3 regions of the Micromonospora sp. CA-248260 genome follow, and region 3 is predicted to be linked to each of the others. Evidence: riboswitches for the same ligand, from Rfam matches in the RefSeq annotation. Region 3 holds a riboswitch; each other region holds the start of a gene.
The links. Region 3 has a riboswitch for cyclic di-AMP ahead of ACQP2H_RS09600 (C39 family peptidase). Riboswitches for the same ligand answer to the same signal wherever they lie in the genome.

Region 1 (6,399 bases), 3.2 Mb from region 3:
CCGCGGATCGCCCGGCTGATCCGGCTCGCCGAGACCACCGGGGCGGGGGTGCTGGCCCGGTGCGGCTCGTGGCGGCCACCTCGTCCGCTGCTGCGCGCCCTCGCGCCGAGCATCCGGTGGATGCTCTTCGGTGACCGGTGCTCCGGCTCCGACATCCGCCTGGTCACCTCGGCGGTGGCCCGCGCGTCGCTGCGCTCGATCGGTGGTTTCCGCGCCTCGATCGGTGCCCAGCACCGGCTGGCCACCCTGGCCGCGTTGGCGCACCTGCCGGCGGCGGCACTGGTCGGTGACCGGGACCGGTTGACCCCGCCGCCGTGCGCGGAGTCGATCGCGGCGGCGCTGCCGGCCACCGAGCTGACCGTCTGCCCGGGTGCCGGGCACATGCTGATGATGGAACGCCCGGACGAGGTGAACGCCGCCCTCGCCGGCGTGCTGCACCGGGTGTTGACCGCCGGCCGGCGAGCCTGGCGCGACCCTGCGGACCAGGTCACGGCCGCCGCGCCGCCGCCCGGTCCTCGCCGGCCCGCCGTCGTCCCGGCGAGGACCGGGCCGACCGGCTGAACCGCCGGGCGGCACGCGGTTCCCCGCCCCCGGCCACCTCCGCCCACTCCCCCGGTCGGTCCGGGACGGGGAAGGACCACCGGCCGGAGGCCCCGTGGAGGTGGTGGAGGTCGCCGGACGGGTATCGCCCCGACGCGGGGTGGGTGGGTGCCCGTACCCTCATTCCGCCTGGCATGCACCCGTGCCCGGCGTCGCCGTCGCACAGGAGCCGGTACGTTGACCGACCAGACCACCCTGGAACAGGAGATCGCCGCCGAACAACGGCATCTCGACCGGGTGTACGCCCGGCTCGCCGAGCTGCGTCGCGCGGCGGCCCGCGCCGAGCGGGACGGCTACCGGATGGCCGGGGTCGGCACCTTCGGTGCGCTGGTGGAGCGGGACGCCATGGTGTTCCACGCCGCCCAGCGGCGGCACCTGTTGGACGCTGAGCACGAGGGGCTGGTCTTCGGCCGGCTGGACCTGCGCGACCGGCAGGTGCTGCACGTCGGACGGCTCGGGGTGCGCGGTGACGACGCCGAGACGCTGGTGGTCGACTGGCGGGCCCCGGCCGCCGCCGCCTTCTACCGGGCCACTCCGGCGGAGCCGCTGGGCGTGGTGCGGCGGCGCACGATCAGCTCGTCGGACGAGAAGGTCACCCGGATCGAGGACGACCTGCTCGACCCGGAGGCCGCCCCGCCGGACATGCCGGTGGTGGGTGACGGGGCGCTGCTGGCGACCCTGTCCCGGGCGACCGGTCGGGGGATGCGGGACATCATCGCGACCATCCAGCGGGAGCAGGACGAGGCGATCCGCTCCCCCGGTTCGGGGGTCACCATCGTCTCCGGTGGGCCGGGCACCGGGAAGACGGCGGTGGCCCTGCACCGGGCGGCGTACCTGCTCTATGCCGACCGCAGCCGGTACGGTGGCGGCGGCATCCTGGTGGTGGGCCCGTCGGCGGTCTTCGTGGAGTACATCGCCTCGGTGCTGCCGTCGTTGGGTGAGGAGACCGCCACCCTGCACTCGCTGGGGTCGCTGTTCCCCGGCATGTCGGCGACCCGTACGGACGGGCCCGAGGTGGCGGCGGTGAAGGGTTCGCTGCGGATGCGTCGGGTGTTGGAGCGGGCGGCCCGGGACGCGGTGCCGGACGGCCCGCAGGAGCTGCGGCTGCTCTACCGGGGGACGCTGCTGCGGTTGGAGCGGCGTGAGCTGGACGGCATCCGGGACCGGGCGTTGCACCGGGGGGCCCGCCGTAACGAGGTGCGCCGGGTCGGCTTCGACGGGGTGCTCGCCGCGCTCTACGCGCAGGCCCGTCGGTCGGCTGTCAGCGGGCTGCCCGAGCAGCGTGCCTTCGAGGACGAGATCATCGAGCGGCCGGAGTTCCGGGAGTTCCTCAAGGCGTGGTGGCCCCGGCTGCATCCGCGGCACGTGCTGGGCTGGCTGGCCCGCCCGGACCGGCTGCACCGGTACGCGGCCGGCATCCTCTCCCGGGCGGAGATCGGATTGCTCGTCGCGGCGTACCGGTCGTTGGACGTCGAGGGGCTGACGGTGGCCGACATCGCCCTCCTGGACGAGTTGGACGCCCTGCTGGGCCGGCCGGTGCGGCCGAAGAAGGCGAACCGGGACCCGTTCCAGCTGGCCGGCGGTGTGCGGGAGCTGAGCACGTTCGGTGAGCGGCAGCGCGCGGCCCGGGCGGCGGCCCGGGAACGGCCCGAGGACTACCGGGACTACGCGCACGTGGTGGTGGACGAGTCGCAGGACGTCTCGCCGATGCAGTGGCGGATGGTCGGCCGGCGTGGTCGGCTCGCCTCCTGGACGGTGGTGGGTGATCCGGCGCAGACCGCCTGGACGGGCGACCAGCAGGAGTTGGACCGGGCCCGGGACCAGGCGCTGGGCCGGCGGCGGCGGCACCGGTTCACGCTCTCCACCAACTACCGCAACTCGGCGGAGATCTTCGCGGTGGCGGCGGCGGAGATCCGCCGGCTCTATCCCGACCTGGAGTTGCCGAGTGCGGTGCGGTCCACCGGGGTGGAGCCGGTGGCGCTGCACGTGCCGGCGGCGGAGCTGGCCCCGGCGACGGTGGACGCGGTGGACGCGGTGCTGGCCGAGGTGGCCGGGACGGTCGGCGTGATCACGCCGGTGCCGCGCCGCGACGAGGTCGCCGGCTGGTTGGGCGACCGGGGCGGGGCGCGGCTTCAGGTGGTGACGAGTCTCCAGGCCAAGGGCATGGAGTACGACGGGGTGGTGCTGGTCTGCCCCGGGGAGATCCGGGCCGATCCGGGCTCGGGGGTACGGACGCTCTACGTCGCGTTGTCCCGGGCCACCCAGCGCCTCACCACCATCGACCCCACCGGCTGAGCCACCGGCCCCGATCGGCCCGGCCCCTGGTCGAGGGCCACACCGAACGCTTCTGGGTCGTCGGCGACCCCGCTGTCGTGCTGGGTCGACGGCCCCTGCTGTCGCTCCTGGCCGAAGGCCCGGCTGTCACTTGCATACATAGCGATGTGAGCATAGATTGGATCGGGTCCGCAGCGGCGACGGAAGGTGTGGACGTGGGCGCAGGTCATGACCACAGTGCGACGGTCAGTAACGCCGCACACCGGCACCGCGGTCGGCTCTGGGCGGCTTTCGGACTGCTCGCCGTGTTCATGGTGGTCGAGGCGGTGGCCGCGTTCGGCACCGGCTCACTGGCCCTGCTCTCCGACGCCGGCCACATGTTCACCGACGTCCTCGGCATCGGGATGGCCCTGGCGGCGATCACCGCCACCCGGCGGGCCACGCAGGACCCGCAGCGCACCTTCGGCCTCTACCGGCTGGAGGTGCTCGCCGCGCTGGCCAACGCCGTCCTGCTCAGCGGGGTGGCGATCTACGTGCTGATCGAGGCGGTCCGCCGCTTCGGCGAGCCACCCGAGGTGCTGGCCGGCCCGATGCTGGTGGTGGCGGTGCTCGGCCTGCTCGCCAACCTCGTCGCGTTCGGCCTGCTGCGCGAGGGGGCCAAGGAGAGCATCAACCTGCGCGGGGCGTACCTGGAGGTGGTCGGCGACCTGCTCGGCTCCCTCGGCGTGATCGCGGCGGCGCTGCTGATCGCCGGCACCGGCTGGTGGTGGGCCGACCCGGTGGTCGCCGTGGCGATCGGCGTGTTCATCCTGCCCCGCACCTGGCGGCTCGGGCGGGCGGCGGTGCGCATCCTGGTGCAGGCCGCCCCGGAGCATCTCCCGGTGACCGCCGTACACGACCGGTTGACCGCCGTGCCCGGCGTCGCCGAGGTGCACGACCTGCACGTCTGGACGCTCACCTCCGGCATGGACGTCGCCTCGGCCCACCTCACCCTGGCCGGCGACGCCGAGGCCGGCACCGTGCTCGCCGCCGCCCGTGGTGCCCTGCGGGAGGACTTCCACATCGAGCACGCCACTCTTCAGATCGAGCCCCGAGCGACCCCCGGAGCATGCGGCCCGACCCACTGGTGACCCCGACTGCCGCCCTGCGGCCGGGCCGCCGCCCTGCGACCCGGCCGCCGTCTCGTGCCCGGTGGTCGGGCCCACTCTCCGGGAATCGCGCTGTAGATCAACGGCAATTTGCGCCGTTCACACCTTTTGGCAGTATTCACTCTCGTACCCTCAGTCACGAGGTAGGCAGCTGTCCCACGCGTACCGGTAGGCTCGGCTCCGGCCACCGCCAGGCGGCGCCCACCGGCGCCGGCAGTGGCCGCCGCCTAATCGCCCACCAGGGCGAACCGGGGAACCACGTTCCTGGGGTGCATCCGCGTCAGCGGTAGGGATCTTCCGTCCCGAACCCGTCAGCTAACCCGGTCGGCGGCTGACGGAAGGACATCACATGCACGTACGCACCACCACGCGACTACTGGCCGCAGTCGTCACGGCGCTCGCCCTGGGCGTGTCGTCCGCGCCGTTCAGCCCGGCCGTCGCCGCGCCCACCACCCGCCTCGCCGCCCCCGGCGACGACGAGGAGGGCGGCACCCCGGCCCTACGCGACCAGCTCGACGCGGCCAGCAAGGGGTGGCTCGACGCGAAGACCGCCCTCGAGCGCTCCACCCGACGTCAGCAGGAGTTGGACGGCCAGCTCAAGGCCATCGAGGCCCAGCTGGTCACGCAGACCGGCAAGGTCGGCGAGATCGCCGGAGCGGCCTACCGCACCGGCCGCCTCGGGCCGATGTCCGCCCTGCTCAACAGCAACAGCCCCGGTGGCTTCATGGACCGCGCGTCGGCGTTGGAGACGGTCGCGGCCCGGGAGGACCAGGAACTGCGCAAGATGATCGAGACCCGGGACCAGGCCGCCCGGACCCGGGCCGCCGTCAGTCGGGAGATCACCGAGCAGCGCAAGCAGGTCGCCACCATGGGCAAGCGGAAGGATCAGGCCGAACGCGCGCTGGCCGTGGCCGCCGCCGACAAGCCGGCCCCCACCTCCTCCAACGACTCCGGCAGTTCGGAGGGCACGTCCAGCAGCAACGCCAAGGGGGCGCCCCGTAACTCCGACGGTTCCTGGCCGTCCGAGTCGTGCAGCGTCAACGACCCGACCCCGGCCAACGGCTGCATCACCCCGCGTACCCTCAACGCCCTCCAGCAGGCCAAGGCGGCCGGTTTCACCCGGTACGTCTCCTGCCACCGTCCCAGTGGTTCCGGTGAACACCCCAAGGGCCGCGCGTGCGACTTCGCCGCGCAGAAGAACGGCTTCGGCGGGGTGGCCAGCGGCGGCGACCGGACGTACGGCAACAACCTCGCCGCCTACTTCATCCGTAACGCCGACCGGCTCGGCGTGCTCTACGTGATCTGGTTCAAGCGGATCTGGCTGCCGAGCAGCGGCTGGAAGGCGTACAGCGGGGGCAACGGCGACCCGTCCAGCGACCACACCAACCACGTGCACCTGTCGATGTACTGAGCTGGCCCGGTGGCCCGTCCACGACGGGCCACCGGAACACCGCCGACAGCCAACCGGAAGACCGCCCGACGGGCCACCGGAACACCGCCCGACCGCAGGGTCGGGCCCGGTGTCGCAGGTCGGCCCCAGGTCAGCCGGCGGCAGACGGGTCGCCGGCCCGGCCGTCCAGCACCGCGCCGAGCCGGCTGGCCAGCCCGAGGTGAGCGGCGCGGGCCTGCCGGAAGGCGTACCCGAACAACGGTGCCGGCGCGGCGAGGGTGATCTCCACGTCGATCCGCAGCAGGTCACCCTCCGTCCGCAGCCGGGTGTGGTTGCGGACCGTGGTGCCCGGCTGCTGTCGGGCCACCGTCACGATCTCGTCGTCGCCGACCTGCAGGACATCCGCCTGATAGGTGACGGGAAACCGCAGCGGCCCCAACTCCAGCCGATCGGTGATCGCATAGCTGGCCAGGGCGCCCGGCCGGGCGGGCAACCGCCGCACCCGGACGATCAGGGGATGCAGTTCCTCCTGCCGGGACAGGTCGCTCAGCAAGGCCACCGCGTCCGCCTGTGCGCAGCGCGCCTGCACCGTGTAGCTGAAGCTCTCCCGCCGGACCACCGGGCCTCCTGACCGTCGTCGGTCGCACGATCGTGCCGCACCCGGGACGGACTGGCAACGTCCCAGGCCAGCGGGCTCAGGCGGGGCCGGTGGTGCGGTCAGGCGCCCGGCAGCACCTCGGGGGTGGCGGCACCGGCGAAGTATGGCTCCGGAGCGCCGAAGAGACCGAGCAGACCGGTGACCCAGAGCTGCCGGTGCACGAACCGGCTCGGTTCGGTGACGATCAACTTGACCCCACTGACCTCGGCGGTCTGGAACCCGGCGACCATCGCGCTGATCCCGACGGAGTCGATGAAGGTGACCAGTCGCATGTTGAGCTCGATCCGGGCGGGCCGGCCCTTGGCCAGCACCTCGGCGATCGCCTCACG
Region 2 (6,399 bases), 1.6 Mb from region 3:
ACGGGCCGGGTGGAAGCTGGGCGGATCACCCGTCCAACCTATCCCCACCCGGCCGTGCGCGCAGCGTCGGCGACCCGATCGGGCCAGTGACCCGGGCCACGGTGTGCCCTGTGGACGGACCGTTCCCAGCAGGGATACGCGCGCTGACCTGCTCCCGGATGCATCGACGGCGATGAGAATGCCGACAGTTTCCGTCCGGTCGGTCCGGGCAATTGGCCGGCGGCGCGACATCCTGCCGCGCCGGGACCGAACAGACCGGAGGAGACACCATGGGAGTACGTCGTCAGGTCGCCGCGGCCGTCGCCGTCGCCACCGCGACGGTGCTGGCCACCGCCGTACCCGCGCAGGCCGCGCCGACCGCCGTCGACACCGGGCCACTCACCCCGGTCGCCGACGTCGACGTCGAGCGGTACGCGGGCGACTGGTACCAGGTCGCGGCCATCCCGGCGATCTTCGAGATCCAGTGCTTCAAGAACGTCAAGGCCCGGTACGACGTCCAGCCCGACGGCACCGTCGGGGTCCGCAACACCTGCCAGACCATCGTCGGCACCACCAGTGCGGTCACCGGTCGGGCCCGCAGCGAGAACCCGCCGGCCGACTCGGCGTTGACCGTGTCGTTCCTCAAGCTCGGCAGCCGGTGGCTCTACCTGGGTGGGCCGAACTACGTGGTGATCGGGCTCGACCCCGACTACCGCTGGGCGGTCGTCGGTGACCCGGACCGCAGCACCGGCTTCGTCCTGTCCCGGGAGCCGGCGCTGACCGGGGCGCAGACGACGGCGGCGAAGGCGGCGCTCACCGCCAACGGCTACGACCTCTGCGACCTCCGTACCACCCGGCAGGACGGCGGCGCGCGGGCCGGCAGCTTCTGCTGAGCCGTCCCCGGGCCGGTTCTGTCGAGCCGTCCCCGGGCCGGTTCTGTCGAGCCGTCCCGGCCTGGGGGCGCGGTCCGGGTGCCGCCACCGCGCCGTGGCCCGGATGAAGCACCGGACGCCCGACGGCCCGCCCACGCACGCACCGGGGGTGGGCCGTCGACTCGGCACCGGTCACCTGGGCTGCCGCCTGGGGCCCCGGTCACCTGGGCTGCCGCCTGGGGCGTGGTCGCCCGGGCTGTCGCCGCCGGGTTCGGGCGGGCAGGTGGGCTGATGCCTCAGGCGTCGGTCGGGTGGGCCGTGGGCCCCGACGCCTGAGTCGGCGTGGTGGGGGTGAAGAGGGCGAGCAGGGCACCGACCTGGCGGTCGGCCTCGGCGGGGTGCCGGAAGTGACCGCTCGGGTCGATCGTGTACTCGTTGCGTCGGCCGACCCGGGTACGCCGCAGGTAGCCACCGGTCTCCAGGTCCGCCACGATGGCCTGGGCGGCCCGCTCGGTCACCCCGACCTCCTCGGCGACGTCCCGCAGCCGGGCGGTGGGGTTGCGGGCGATGGCGAGCAGCACGTGACCGTGGTTGGTGAGGAACGTCCAGTTCCGGGTGCTCCCGGTGCCGCCCGTCGTCGTCGCCATGACGTCATCGTATGGCCCGTACCTGGGAGGCCCGCCGTCGGCCGCCGGGTCGACCGTGGGCCTCGACCCCTGGTCGACATCGTGGCGACCAAAGCCTGAAACGTGGATCACGAAATCTTGACGTACCTTTCGCTGCGTGTGACCGTGGGAACACGGCCGTCGTCGCCGCCGGCCGGCGTGACCAGGTGCGATTCCGGACCGAGGTGAGGCAATGGCCCCGATCACTCCGACCCAGGCGCTGGCCGAACTACAGGCGGGCAACCGGCGTTTCGTCGCCGGGGAGCCCCACCACCCCAACCAGGGTGCCAGCCACCGGGCCGCCGTCGCCGACGGCCAGCATCCCTTCGCCGTCATCGTCGGCTGCTCCGACTCCCGGCTGGCCGCCGAGATCATCTTTGACCGGGGTCTGGGTGACCTCTTCGTGGTCCGGACCGCCGGGCACACCGCCGGGCCGGAGGTGCTCGGCAGCGTCGAGTACGCGGTGACGATCCTCGGCACCCCGCTGGTGGTGGTCCTCGGGCACGACTCCTGCGGGGCGGTGCAGGCGGCCCGGGAGGCGGCCCGTACCGGCACCCAGCCCCCGGGGCACCTCTACTCGGTGGTCGCCGCCGTCGGGCCGAGCCTGCGTCGCGCCGACCAGCAGGGAGTGCACGACATCGACGGGATCGTCGACATCCACATCGCGCAGACCGTCGAGGTGCTGCTCGGCAACTCCCCGGTGATCGCCGCCGAGGTGGCCGCCGGGCGGTGCGCGGTGGTCGGCATGTCCTACCGCCTCGCCGCCGGTGAGGTCCGCCAGGTCGCGCCGGCCCACGAGGCCGCCGCTCCCGCCACCCGGGCGGCTGCGCCCACCACCGCGGCGGCCGCTGCCGTCGTACCCGGGCCGGCCGTGCCGACGGGTGTCGACGCCGTGCCGACCGGCGAGCCCGCGGCCGTCCCCGGCTGAGGCGTACCACGCACGACGAAGGCCGCCCGGCTCAGCCGGGCGGCCTTCGTGCTGGTGAGGGCCGGCTACAGCAATGACACGTGGACGTGGTCGGTGTGGTTGGAGGGCCCGGAGTACGAACTCCAGCCGTTGGCCGGGAACCAGATCTGCCGGTTCCAGATCACGTAGTAGATGCCCAACCGGTCCGAGTTGCGGATCAGGAACGCGGCGAGGTTGTTGCCGTACATCCGGGTGTCGTTGTTGTGCCACGGGCTGAAGCCGCTCTTCTGCAACGACCAGTCGCACGCCTTGCCCTTGGGGTGCTCCCACGGCCCGCCGGGGCGGTAGCAGCCGACGAACCGGTTGAAGCCGGCCCGCTTGACCTCCTTGTACATGTGCAGCGTGCGCGGGGTGATGCAGCCGGACGTGGTGGGGTCGTTCTCGCTGCACGACTCGCCGCGCCAGTCGCCGTCGGCCGTCTGGCCCGGGGCGATCCGGGCGACCGGCGAGGTGGCGTCGACCAGGCCACCGGTGAAGCCCCGACCGCCGACCAGGGCGAGCGCCTTGTCGGCCTCGGTCTTCTTCTTGGCCATCAGGTTGGTCTGCTTCTGCTGCTCACGGACCTCGGTGTCGACGGCGAGCTTGGCCTGCTCGGCACGCTTCTTGACCTTGTTGACCTCGGCCAGCTTGCCGGCGTTGACCATGTTCAGCTCGTCCAGGGCGGCGGCCCGCCGGACGAAGGTGTCCGGGGCGTTGCTCTCCAGCAGCGCCGCGACCGCGCCGACCCGACCCGTCCGGTACGACTGGGCCGCGATCTCGTTGACCTGCGGAGCCAACGCCGCCAGCTCCTGCTCCGCCTTCTCCACCTCGATGGCGTACTCGAGTTGGCGCTTCTTGGACTTCTCCAGCCGGTTCTTCGCCGCCGAATACTCCCGGTTCGTCGCCTCGATGACGTCGGTGAGCAGCTTCGGCTCCTCGTCCTCCTCGTGCCCCGAGGGGGTGGGCGCGTTGGGTGCTGCCGCCGCGGGGGAGGCGGCGGGCCCGGCGACCAGCGCCAGGGCGGCGAGCACGGCCACCACCGGAGTCCACCAGTGGCGTAGGGGTGCCGTCACAGTTGTCCCTTCCGTCGACCGCCGACCGGGTTAGCTGACGGGTTCGGGACGGAAGTGGCCCCTACCGCTGGCGCGGATTCACCCCAGGTGCTCGGTTCCCCGGCTCGCCGTACGGCGATTGGGCGGTGGCACCGCTGGCTCCGGTGGGCGCCTTCGGCGGTGACCGGCAGCGAGGTTACCCGAGAGTCGTACCGGGGATCTACGGTCACAACCCGGCAAAATGCGTATTTTCCCGATAGCGAGGGGTAATCAGTGACGCGACCGACAGCCGCGACCTCACCTCCGGTCACACAGCGCAGTGTCACCATGCGGTGTCCGTGCTCCTTTCCGGGTCTGGCCACCGTGCGGGGGCCGGGGTGGACGGTTCGCCGTGCCGGGGGCCGCTCAGCGCCGCCAGCGCCTCGGCACGGTCGGGGGCGGGGCGTGGGGTGGGCGTCGGTCCGGTCGCGTCGGCGTCGGCGGGACCGCGCCCGGCGGTGACGACGAGCGCGGCCAATCCGGTGGTCAGCGGCACCGCCGCCACCAGCCCCAGGGTCGCCACCGCGCTGCGGACGATCTCCTGGGCCAGGAACTCGCTGGTCAGGATCTGGCTCACCGGCCGGCTGTCGGCGGTGAGCAGGAGCAGCAACGGCAACGAGGCCCCCGCGTACGCCAGCACGATCGTGTTGACCGTGGACGCGATGTGCGCCCGCCCGACCCGGGTCGCCGCCCGGTAGAGCTGCAACCGGGACAGCCCCGGATTGGCGTGCGCCAGCTCGGTGACGGTGGCCGACTGGGTGACCGTGACATCGTCCAGGACCCCCAGCGAACCGATGATGATCCCGGCCAGCAGCAGTCCGTGCAGGTCCACGTCGCGCTGGTACATCGACAGCGTGGTGGCCTCCTCGCTGCCGTACCCGGTCAGATGGGTGGCGGCGGTGGCCAGCGTGCCCAGGACGCCGGTCAGCACCAGGCTGCCCAGCGTGCCGAGCACCGCCACCGAGGTCTGCGCGGTGACCCCGTGGGTCAGGTACAGCACCACGAACATGATCAGCGCGGCGCCGGTGACCGCGATCGGCAGCGGTGCGCCCCCGGCGGAGATGCCCGGCACCACGAAGGTCAACAGGATGGCGAAGCTCGCCCCGAGGCCGGCCAGGGCGGCCAGCCCGCGCAGCCGGCCGAACGCGACGATCGCCGCCGCGAACAGGGCGACCAGCCAGAGCAGCGGCATGCCCCGCTGGTGCTCGGCGATGTGGTAGCTGCTCACCGACGGGTCGGTGGGGTCGGCCAACGCGACCAGCACCACCTCGTCGCCGACCGCCACCGTCGGTGCCCCCGGCCCCGACGGGACCGGCGTCTCGACCTGCTCACCACTGTCCGGGCCCTGCCCGACGGTGACCGTCACCGTCCCGCACGGCCCGTCGGCCGCCCCCGACGGGCCGTCGGGGGTCTGCGGGGCGGGCGGGCACGGCTCGGTCACCACCCGGGTCACCGTGCCGTGGTAGCGGGGCACCTGCTCGCCCTGGTCGATCTTCGGGGTCTCCCCCGGCCAGAGCAGCAGCGTGGCGATCACCGTGACGACGATGAGCGGCACCACCGTCATGACGAGGATCCGCCGCACCCGGGGTGGGGTGGACGGAGCGGGACGGGTGTGGTCGGCGCCCATGTGCGAGTACTCCCAACGATCCGGGACGGGATACGTGTCAGCCGGCCAGCCGGTTCATCCACGGGCGGCGGGTCGTCGGACGATGGTAGCCAGCACCAGGTCGGGCCGCGCGGTTCACGTGCTGGTGGCAGGCCCCGCCACCGCTGCGGCGGGTACGCCCGTGTCGGGTGGCCGACCCGTCCGGGCCCGCCGGTCGTCCGGGACGGCTAGCGTGGAACCGTGCGGCGGGCGGGAACGACGACGGCCGGGCGGTGGCTGCGGCTGCTGCTGCTCGTCGGCACCCTGCTGGGGCTGTCCGCGATGCACACCCTCGGCCACGACGCGCACCCGGCCGCCGGTCATCCCGCCGACGGTCGGCCGGTCGGCCACTCCACGGTCGGCCACTCCACCTCGGCGGACCGGGCCTCCGTCGGGCACGACACCCCGGTCGAGCGCCCCCACCGGACGTCCGTCGTGTCGCCGGTCATGGACCGGGGGGACCTGACCGGTCCGGTACGGCTCGCGATGGTGACGGCCCGTCCCCTCGGGTGCGGGGCCGGATGTGTGGTGGTGCTGCCCGACGAGCCGAGCGGCTCACCGGCCACCGGGTGGAGCGTCTGCCTGGCGGTGCTCGGGGCGCTCACCGTGACGCTGCTGGTGCTGCTCTGCGCGGTGCGTACCAGGCCGGCCGGGGTGGCCCGTCCGCCGTCGCGGCCCCGGGAGCCGCGCGCCCCGCCACCGCGCCCGCTCGGGCTCCGGCTCGCCACGGTGTCGGTACTGCGCAGATAGGACACCCGGGCGCGGCTCCGCCGTGTCCGCCGTCCGTCTCCCGTCGTACCGAAAGGTCTGCCCGTGTCCACTCGTACCCTTGCCCGTCGCGCCGCCCTGGCCGGCGTCGCTCTCACCACCGCGTCCGCCCTGACCGCCTGCGGTGGGGGCCATTCCTCCGACGGCGGCCACGGCCGTCCGGCCGCGGGCACCGCCCCGGCCGCCTCCGTGTCCGCCGGGGTCGCCCCGGCGGACGTGATGTTCGCCCAGATGATGATTCCGCACCACCAGCAGGCGGTACGCATGTCGGAGCTGGCCGGGAGCCGGGCCGCCGATCCGGAGGTCACCCGGCTGGCCGAACGGATCCGCGCCGCCCAGGCCCCGGAGATCGCCACCATGACCGGGTGGCTGACCGCCTGGGGCCGGCCCGTCCCGTCCGGCGGCCCGGCCGACGGTCACCTGCCGGGGATGG
Region 3 (6,399 bases):
CCACGTGGTGGTCACCGCCGGCATCCTGGAGAAGGGCGCGCTGGCCGAGATGGACGAGGAGACCATGGACCGGGTGCTCCAGGTCAACTTCGTCGGCCCGGTGATCGCCGCCCGGCAGTCCCTGCCGTACCTCCAGCAGACCAAGGGTCAGCTGCTGCTCTACACGTCCAGCTCCTACACCCGGGGCCGGGCCCAGTACGCGCTCTACTCCTCGACGAAGGCGGCGCTGGTCAACCTGACCCAGGCACTGTCCGACGAGTGGGCCGAGTACGGCGTCCGGGTCAACTGCATCAACCCGGAGCGCACCGCCACCCCGATGCGTACCAAGGCGTTCGGTGAGGAGCCGGAGCACACCCTGCTGGCCGCCGAAACGGTCGCCCAGTCCTCGCTCGACGTGCTGATCTCCGACCTCACCGGTCAGGTGATCGACGTCCGGCGGGCCCCCGGCGAGGCGGCCCCGGTGCCGGCGCAGCCGACCGCGGCCGAGCAGGACCGGCTGCCCAGCGGCGTCGACGCCGGCTGACCCGACCCCCGGAGACGGTACGACATGCGTGGTGAGCTGGTCAGGAAACTGATCGCACGGTGCCTGACCACCGGCCTGGCCGTGGTCGCCTTCCTGGTGGTGGCGTTCACCGGGGCCACCGGTTGGGGCCTGGCCCTGGCGGTGGCCGCGCTGGCCGCCGCCGGCTACGAACGTCGGGTCCGCCCCGACGCCGACATCGTCGCCGAGACGGTGCTGCTGGCCGCCGGCATCCTGGTCGGCTACGCCCGCCGGCTCGACGACGGGTTCGACCCGGTGCTGGCGCTCACCGCGCTGCTGCTGCTGGGCCTGGTGCTGCTGGTGGGACCGCTGCGCGATGCCGGCAACCTGGAGATCCGGGCGGCGAACCTGCCGTTGCGGGCGTGGACCCCGCTGGTCGCCGCCCGGCTCGGCGGCGTACTGCTGGGGCTGCTCGCCGTGGTGGCGGTGGCCGCCGCGTTCGCCCTGCCTGCCGTGCTGGCGCTGGTCGTCGTGCTGGTGGTCGCGGCCGGCTGCGGTGCGGTCGGCCTGGACCTGGCCCGGCGGCGGTTCCGGCCGTCGGGCGGGGGCGGCCCGGTGACCCGGGCGCTGCGCGCGCACCAGCCGGAGTTCCTGCTCTACTTCTCCGCCCCACCCGGCTCGGAATACCAGGTCACCATGTGGCTGCCCTACCTGGAGCGGCTCGGCCGGCCGTTCCTGGTGCTGCTGCGGGAGCCGGAGTTCCTGCCCACGATCGCCGCCGCGACGAGCGCCCCGGTGGTCTACTGCCCCACCCTCAAGGCGATGGACGAGGCGCTGGTGCCCAGCCTGCGGGTGGCGTTCTATGTCAACCACGGGGCGAAGAACAGTCACTGCATCCGGTTCACCCAGCTCACCCACGTGCAGCTGCACCACGGCGACAGCGACAAGGCCCCCAGCGCCAACCCGGTCTCGGCCATCTTCGACAAGATCTTCGTGGCCGGTCCGGCGGCGATCGAGCGGTACGCGCGGGCCGGCGTGGAGATCCCCGCCGAGAAGTTCGTCGTGGTCGGCCGCCCGCAGGTCGAAGCCATCGAGGTACGCCGGGAGGCCCGCCCGCTGACCGCCCCGACCGTGCTCTACACCCCCACCTGGACCGGCCACCACGCCGACGCCAACTACTGCTCGCTGCCGGTGGCCGAGCCGCTGCTGCGCCGGCTGCTCGACCGGGGGGCCACGGTGATCCTGCGCGCCCACCCGTACACCGGGCAGAATCCGGCCTCGGCCCGGCAGTTGGCCCGGCTCACCGAACTGCTCGCCGCCGACCGGACCCGCACCGGCCGGCAGCACCTGTGGGGGGCGGCGGCCAGCCGCGAGCTGAGCCTGACCGAGTGCGTCAACCGCTCCGACGCGCTGGTCTCCGACGTCTCCGGGGTCATCTCCGACTACCTCTACTCCGGCAAGCCGTACGCGGTGACCGACCTGGGCGTCGACGGCGACGAGTTCCTGGACCGGTTCCCGCTGGCCCGCTCCGGTTACGTGCTGCGCCGGGACATGGCCAACCTGGACGAGGTGCTGACCGGGCTGCTGGACACCGACCCGTTGGCGGCGGCCCGCTGGCAGACCCGCCGCCGTTACCTGGGCGACTTCCCCGCCGACGCGTACGCCGAGGGTTTCCTGGCCGCGGCCCGCCGCGAGCTGGAACCGGGCTGGGCCCCGCCGACCCCCCGTGCCCCCGCCGCCCCCCTCTCCCCCCACGCCTGACCCGCACCCGCCTCCGCCCGCACCCGCTCGCCTCCGCTCGCGCCCGCCTCCGTCGGCAAGATCGTGCTCGATCCATGTTGTAGTGGCCTCCTGCGAGGAGGCCACTACAACCATGTTCGAGCACGATCTTCGTCCGGCCGGCCGGGTCGACCCGGGGACAGCGAACCGCCCCGGCCACCCGTGGTCGGGCGGCCGGGGCGGGTGGGGTGGCTCGGTCAGGCGGAGTAGCCCCGGGTGGCGATCCAGTTCGCCAGGGTGGTCACGCTGACCCAGTAGGCCGGCAGCGACGGGTCGGCCGAGTCGGCGATCCGCACGGTACGACCGTTGTCCCGGTAGCCCACGGCGGCGATGTAGTGGCCGCCGGGGAAGGAGTGCCAGCCGCCGTCGAGGTCGGTGGCGTCCCCGGCCACGTTCGCGACCACGGCCCGCTTGTCGGCGACCGCCGCGACCACGTCGGCCCGCAGCCGGTCGATCTGCGCGTCGCTCGGCGTGCCGGCGAACATCCTGGTCCGGTACGGGTCACCCTTGACCACGGCGTTGAGCACCCGGGTGGTGTCCTCGGCCGAGTTGGTGCCCATCTCGGTGGTGCCCAACAGGGCGGCGAGGTCGTCCTGGCCGCGCTCGATGCCGGCCGCGCTGAGCGCGTTGCGGACCGCCGCCGGGCCGCAGTAGTAGTAGGTGGTCTGGGCCTGGTAGTCGTAGCGCAGGACCTTCGACGACGGCGGCTTCGGGGCCGCCTTGCGGGTCAGGTCCGGGTCGGCGGTGGCCCTGGCCTTCGCCCGGGTGACGCGCGGCGACGGGGCGTCGCTCGCCGACGGGCTGGCCGAGGGGGTGGCCGACGGGCTGGTCGGGGCGGGGACGGCGACCCGGGCCTGGGCGCGGCTGGCGACGTCGTCGAGGCGGGGGGCGGTCTCGGCCACGGCGGTGGCGCGCTGCTGGCCGGTCGGGGCGTCGTCGACCCCGGCGGCCAGGGCGGTGCCACCGGCGGCCAGGACGAGGACCGCCGCCGAGCCGACGACCATCCGGTACGGGCGTCGGGTGCCCAGTAGGCGGAGCTGTCGTTTCATGTGGTGCTTCACAGGGTGTTCCTCCACGGGGCGAGGCGGCGGGCACAACCCATCGGCACGCGGCGGACACGCCACGCGCGGATCGGGTGTTGCGCCGCTCGTTCGGCAGGGACCGCCCGACGGGGGGCCGGGCGGATCGGCGGCTCGCCCGGCAGGGGCCGGGCGGCGGGGCACAGAGCCGGGTCAGCGCGTCGGGCGCGACGGTCCGGCGGTGCCCCGGCACCGAGGTGGAGGAACTACCGAGGGGGTGGGGTCATGCTGCACGAGGAGGGAACTCCTTCCTTTGCCGCCGACCGGGTTAGCTGACGGATTCGGGCGGGAAGATCGCCCTACCCCGGGCCGTGGCCCGGAGATTCACCCCAGGTGGTGCGTGTGGGTCCCCGGTTCGTGACTGGCACGATTGAGCGGGTCGGCACGGCGTCGCCTCTTGCGATCGGAAACCGCACCGGACCGCAGCGACACTACTGGCCGGTTTCCCCCCTCGCCAGCCCGCTGAGCTGCACAAACATGGGCTGGACGAGTCAGTTTCGGGGCACTCGGGCACTGACCCGCCACGCGTGGGACGGTCGGAGCGCCCGAGCCCGTCCAGGCGAAAACCCGGACGGCAGGGCATCGACCGCCGATGATCGTCGCAGTCGATGTGACCGACTGTGACCAGGTGTCCGGTTTCCACCCGCAGTGACGGCACCCACAACCCGCAGATAACAATTCAGTCCCGCCGACCCGCCGACCCGCCGACCGCTGACCGGTCCGGCTTCGCCAACCGGCGGCCGGCCGACCTGACGGCCGGGTCAGCCGACCCGGGCCGGACGCCAGCGGGTGGCAGGGGCCGGGCGGGTGGCGGACGTCGCCGGACGGGGCAGTGGGACCCGGGTCGGCCGCCACCGTTGCGCCGCCGCGTGTGCCTCGGCAGCCAGCGACCGGGCCGCCTCGGCGGCCAGTTCGGCGTTCCGCCACGCCGCCCGTTCCCGCCCGACCGCAGCCCGGTACGCCGTACGCCGGTCCTCGCGGACCGCGCGGGCCAGCATCACCTCGTGCTCGACCGGGTGCCGACGCGGGTCCCAACCGTCGCGGTGCGCGAAGACGTCCCGCAGCCGCTCCACCGACAACTCTCCCCGCCAGTGCGCCGCCACGGCCTCCTGGTGCAGCCACCGCTCCCGACCGGCGTACTCGGCGGGGGTGCGGGGAGTACGCGGGCTGGGCAGCGCCCGGGCACCGGTGAACCGGCGGGCCAGCGTCTCCGCCTCGTCGTACGCCTGCCAGGCCCGTTCCAGTGCGTCGTGGGCCGCCAGCCAGGCCACGCGGTGGTGGCGGGCCCTCCGGGCGGCTCCGGAGGCGGCGACGGCCACCTCCTCCGCGTAGCGACGCAGGTCGGCGACGGGGGGTGGGGCGTCGGATGCCGGCGCGTCGGCAGTGGCTGCGGCCGGTTGGTCCCGCTCGGGCCGGGCCACCAGGATGGTGATCCCGGTCAACGCCAGGACGAGCAGCGCGGACCAGATCACGGTGGCGGTCGGGACCTCGATCAGGAACTGGGAGAGCACGGTGTTCACGGTCGACACCTCGCAGGCGGGATGCGGAAGAGGAGGCCGTACCGGCGGCGGGAACATCCGGCCGGGCGGTGCGGGTGTGGTGCGTGGCGGAGGCGGTCGCGGGTGGTCGGCCCCCGCGTGGGCGGTCAGCCCGCCGGGGGTGCCCGGGGGGCGGTGGCGACGGGTGTTCGACCGGCCGGCAGCGCCGGGGGCGGGGCGCTCCGCGCGACGCCGGCCGGCACGACGGCGTCGACCCGGTCTGCCGTCGGCACGGCGAGCACGACGGCGGCCCGGTCCGCTGCCGGCACGGCGAGCACCACGGCGACGGCCCGATCTGCGGCGATGCCGGCCGGGTCGGCCTCCTGCCCACCGCTGCGGATGCCGGTCGGGGCGGCCGGGGCTCCGGCCGCGTGCAAGGACAGCGACGCGTCGACCGGCAGGGCGGCTGCCGCCGGCCCCGGGTCGAACGACGCCGGGCCGGGCAGCGACGGGCCGGCGACGGCGAACGCGATCGCGACGGCCAGGCCGGTCAGCAGCCGGGACCACCAGCGGGCGACCCACCACAGCGGACTGGTGGGTGCGGCCGGGAGCATATGTCCACGTTACCGCCGGGGTGACCGACCCGCAGCACCGCCGGGCGTGTCGCCGCGCCCACCACCGTGGACCTGGTCCGGACGGCCGGGCGGGGTGGTCAGTGCGGGTCGCGCGGTCCGACGTACTCGACGGGGAGTCCGGCACGCCGCCCGTCGCCGGCAGCCCGCGGCCCCGGCACGGTGACACCGCCGCTGCCGGCCGCGCCGTCCGGCCGAACCCCACCGGCGGCGGCGACGCCGGCCGGCGCCCCACCGCCGACAACGGCACCGCCGACAACGGCGTCGGGGCCAGCGGCACCGCAGGCGGCGGCACCGCAGGCGGCGGCACTGCGGGCGGAGGCACCGCGGGCGGCGTCGGGGGCGGCCGGCACGGGTGGGGTACGGCGGCGGGGAGCGAGCCGGCGCATCATCGGCGTCTCCACGAAGCGGTGCAGGGCAGCGGCCAACGCCAGGTTCAGCACCAGGAAACCGAGCACGGCCAGTGGCCCCGACCAGCCGGGCAGCCCCACACCCCAGTGCCCGGTGAGCCGCAGCACCGTCATCATCACCAGCACGTGCACCAGGTAGAAGGCGAACGACACCTCACCGAGCCAGATGAGGGTGCGGTGCCGCCACGGCGACCAGCGGCCCTGCACGTCCGCGCGGGCCGCCGCCGGGATGACCAGGATGTACGCCACCGACAGCAGCGCCGCCCACATCTCGGCCGGGATCCAGTGCGCCGCCACCCAGACGACCACGAACAGCAGGCTGGCCAGCGGCAGGCCGGGCCCCCGCCAGTGGCCCCTACGCAGCAGTTCGGCGGCGGCGACGCCCAGCCAGAACTCGGTGGAGCGGACCAGCGGGAAGACCTGGGTGAACCACCAGTTGCTGCCCTCGGGGAGCAGTTGCTGACCGGGCCAGAGCGCCAGGATGACCAGCGGCACCGCCACCACCACGGCCCAGAGCACGCCGGAGTGGGCCCGCCGGAT

Region 1: linked by a shared signal. The riboswitch ahead of ACQP2H_RS23185 (coiled-coil domain-containing protein) and the one ahead of ACQP2H_RS09600 (C39 family peptidase) in region 3 are both predicted to bind cyclic di-AMP.
Region 2: linked by a shared signal. The riboswitch ahead of ACQP2H_RS02925 (coiled-coil domain-containing protein) and the one ahead of ACQP2H_RS09600 (C39 family peptidase) in region 3 are both predicted to bind cyclic di-AMP.

What each region holds. Positions count from the first base shown of each region.
Region 1 is NZ_CP192021.1:5,412,717-5,419,115, forward strand. Features, by position in the region: partial or broken gene ACQP2H_RS23170 (alpha/beta fold hydrolase) at 1-447, shown strand, start outside; gene ACQP2H_RS23175 (HelD family protein) at 778-2,895, shown strand; gene ACQP2H_RS23180 (cation diffusion facilitator family transporter) at 3,090-4,004, shown strand; cyclic di-AMP (ydaO/yuaA leader) riboswitch at 4,237-4,368, shown strand; gene ACQP2H_RS23185 (coiled-coil domain-containing protein) at 4,372-5,433, shown strand; gene ACQP2H_RS23190 (SRPBCC family protein) at 5,564-6,031, opposite strand; gene ACQP2H_RS23195 (STAS domain-containing protein) at 6,130-6,399, opposite strand, start outside.
Region 2 is NZ_CP192021.1:606,009-612,407, forward strand. Features, by position in the region: gene ACQP2H_RS02905 (hypothetical protein) at 1-29, opposite strand, end outside; gene ACQP2H_RS02910 (lipocalin family protein) at 270-872, shown strand; gene ACQP2H_RS02915 (helix-turn-helix transcriptional regulator) at 1,148-1,498, opposite strand; gene ACQP2H_RS02920 (carbonic anhydrase) at 1,710-2,444, shown strand; gene ACQP2H_RS02925 (coiled-coil domain-containing protein) at 2,510-3,535, opposite strand; cyclic di-AMP (ydaO/yuaA leader) riboswitch at 3,539-3,670, opposite strand; gene ACQP2H_RS02930 (YibE/F family protein) at 3,837-5,180, opposite strand; gene ACQP2H_RS02935 (hypothetical protein) at 5,400-5,948, shown strand; gene ACQP2H_RS02940 (DUF305 domain-containing protein) at 6,012-6,399, shown strand, end outside.
Region 3 is NZ_CP192021.1:2,196,331-2,202,729, reverse strand. Features, by position in the region: gene ACQP2H_RS09610 (bifunctional cytidylyltransferase/SDR family oxidoreductase) at 1-523, shown strand, start outside; gene ACQP2H_RS09605 (CDP-glycerol glycerophosphotransferase family protein) at 548-2,242, shown strand; gene ACQP2H_RS09600 (C39 family peptidase) at 2,458-3,309, opposite strand; cyclic di-AMP (ydaO/yuaA leader) riboswitch at 3,582-3,726, opposite strand; gene ACQP2H_RS09595 (hypothetical protein) at 4,101-4,859, opposite strand; gene ACQP2H_RS09590 (hypothetical protein) at 4,985-5,431, opposite strand; gene ACQP2H_RS09585 (acyltransferase family protein) at 5,530-6,399, opposite strand, start outside.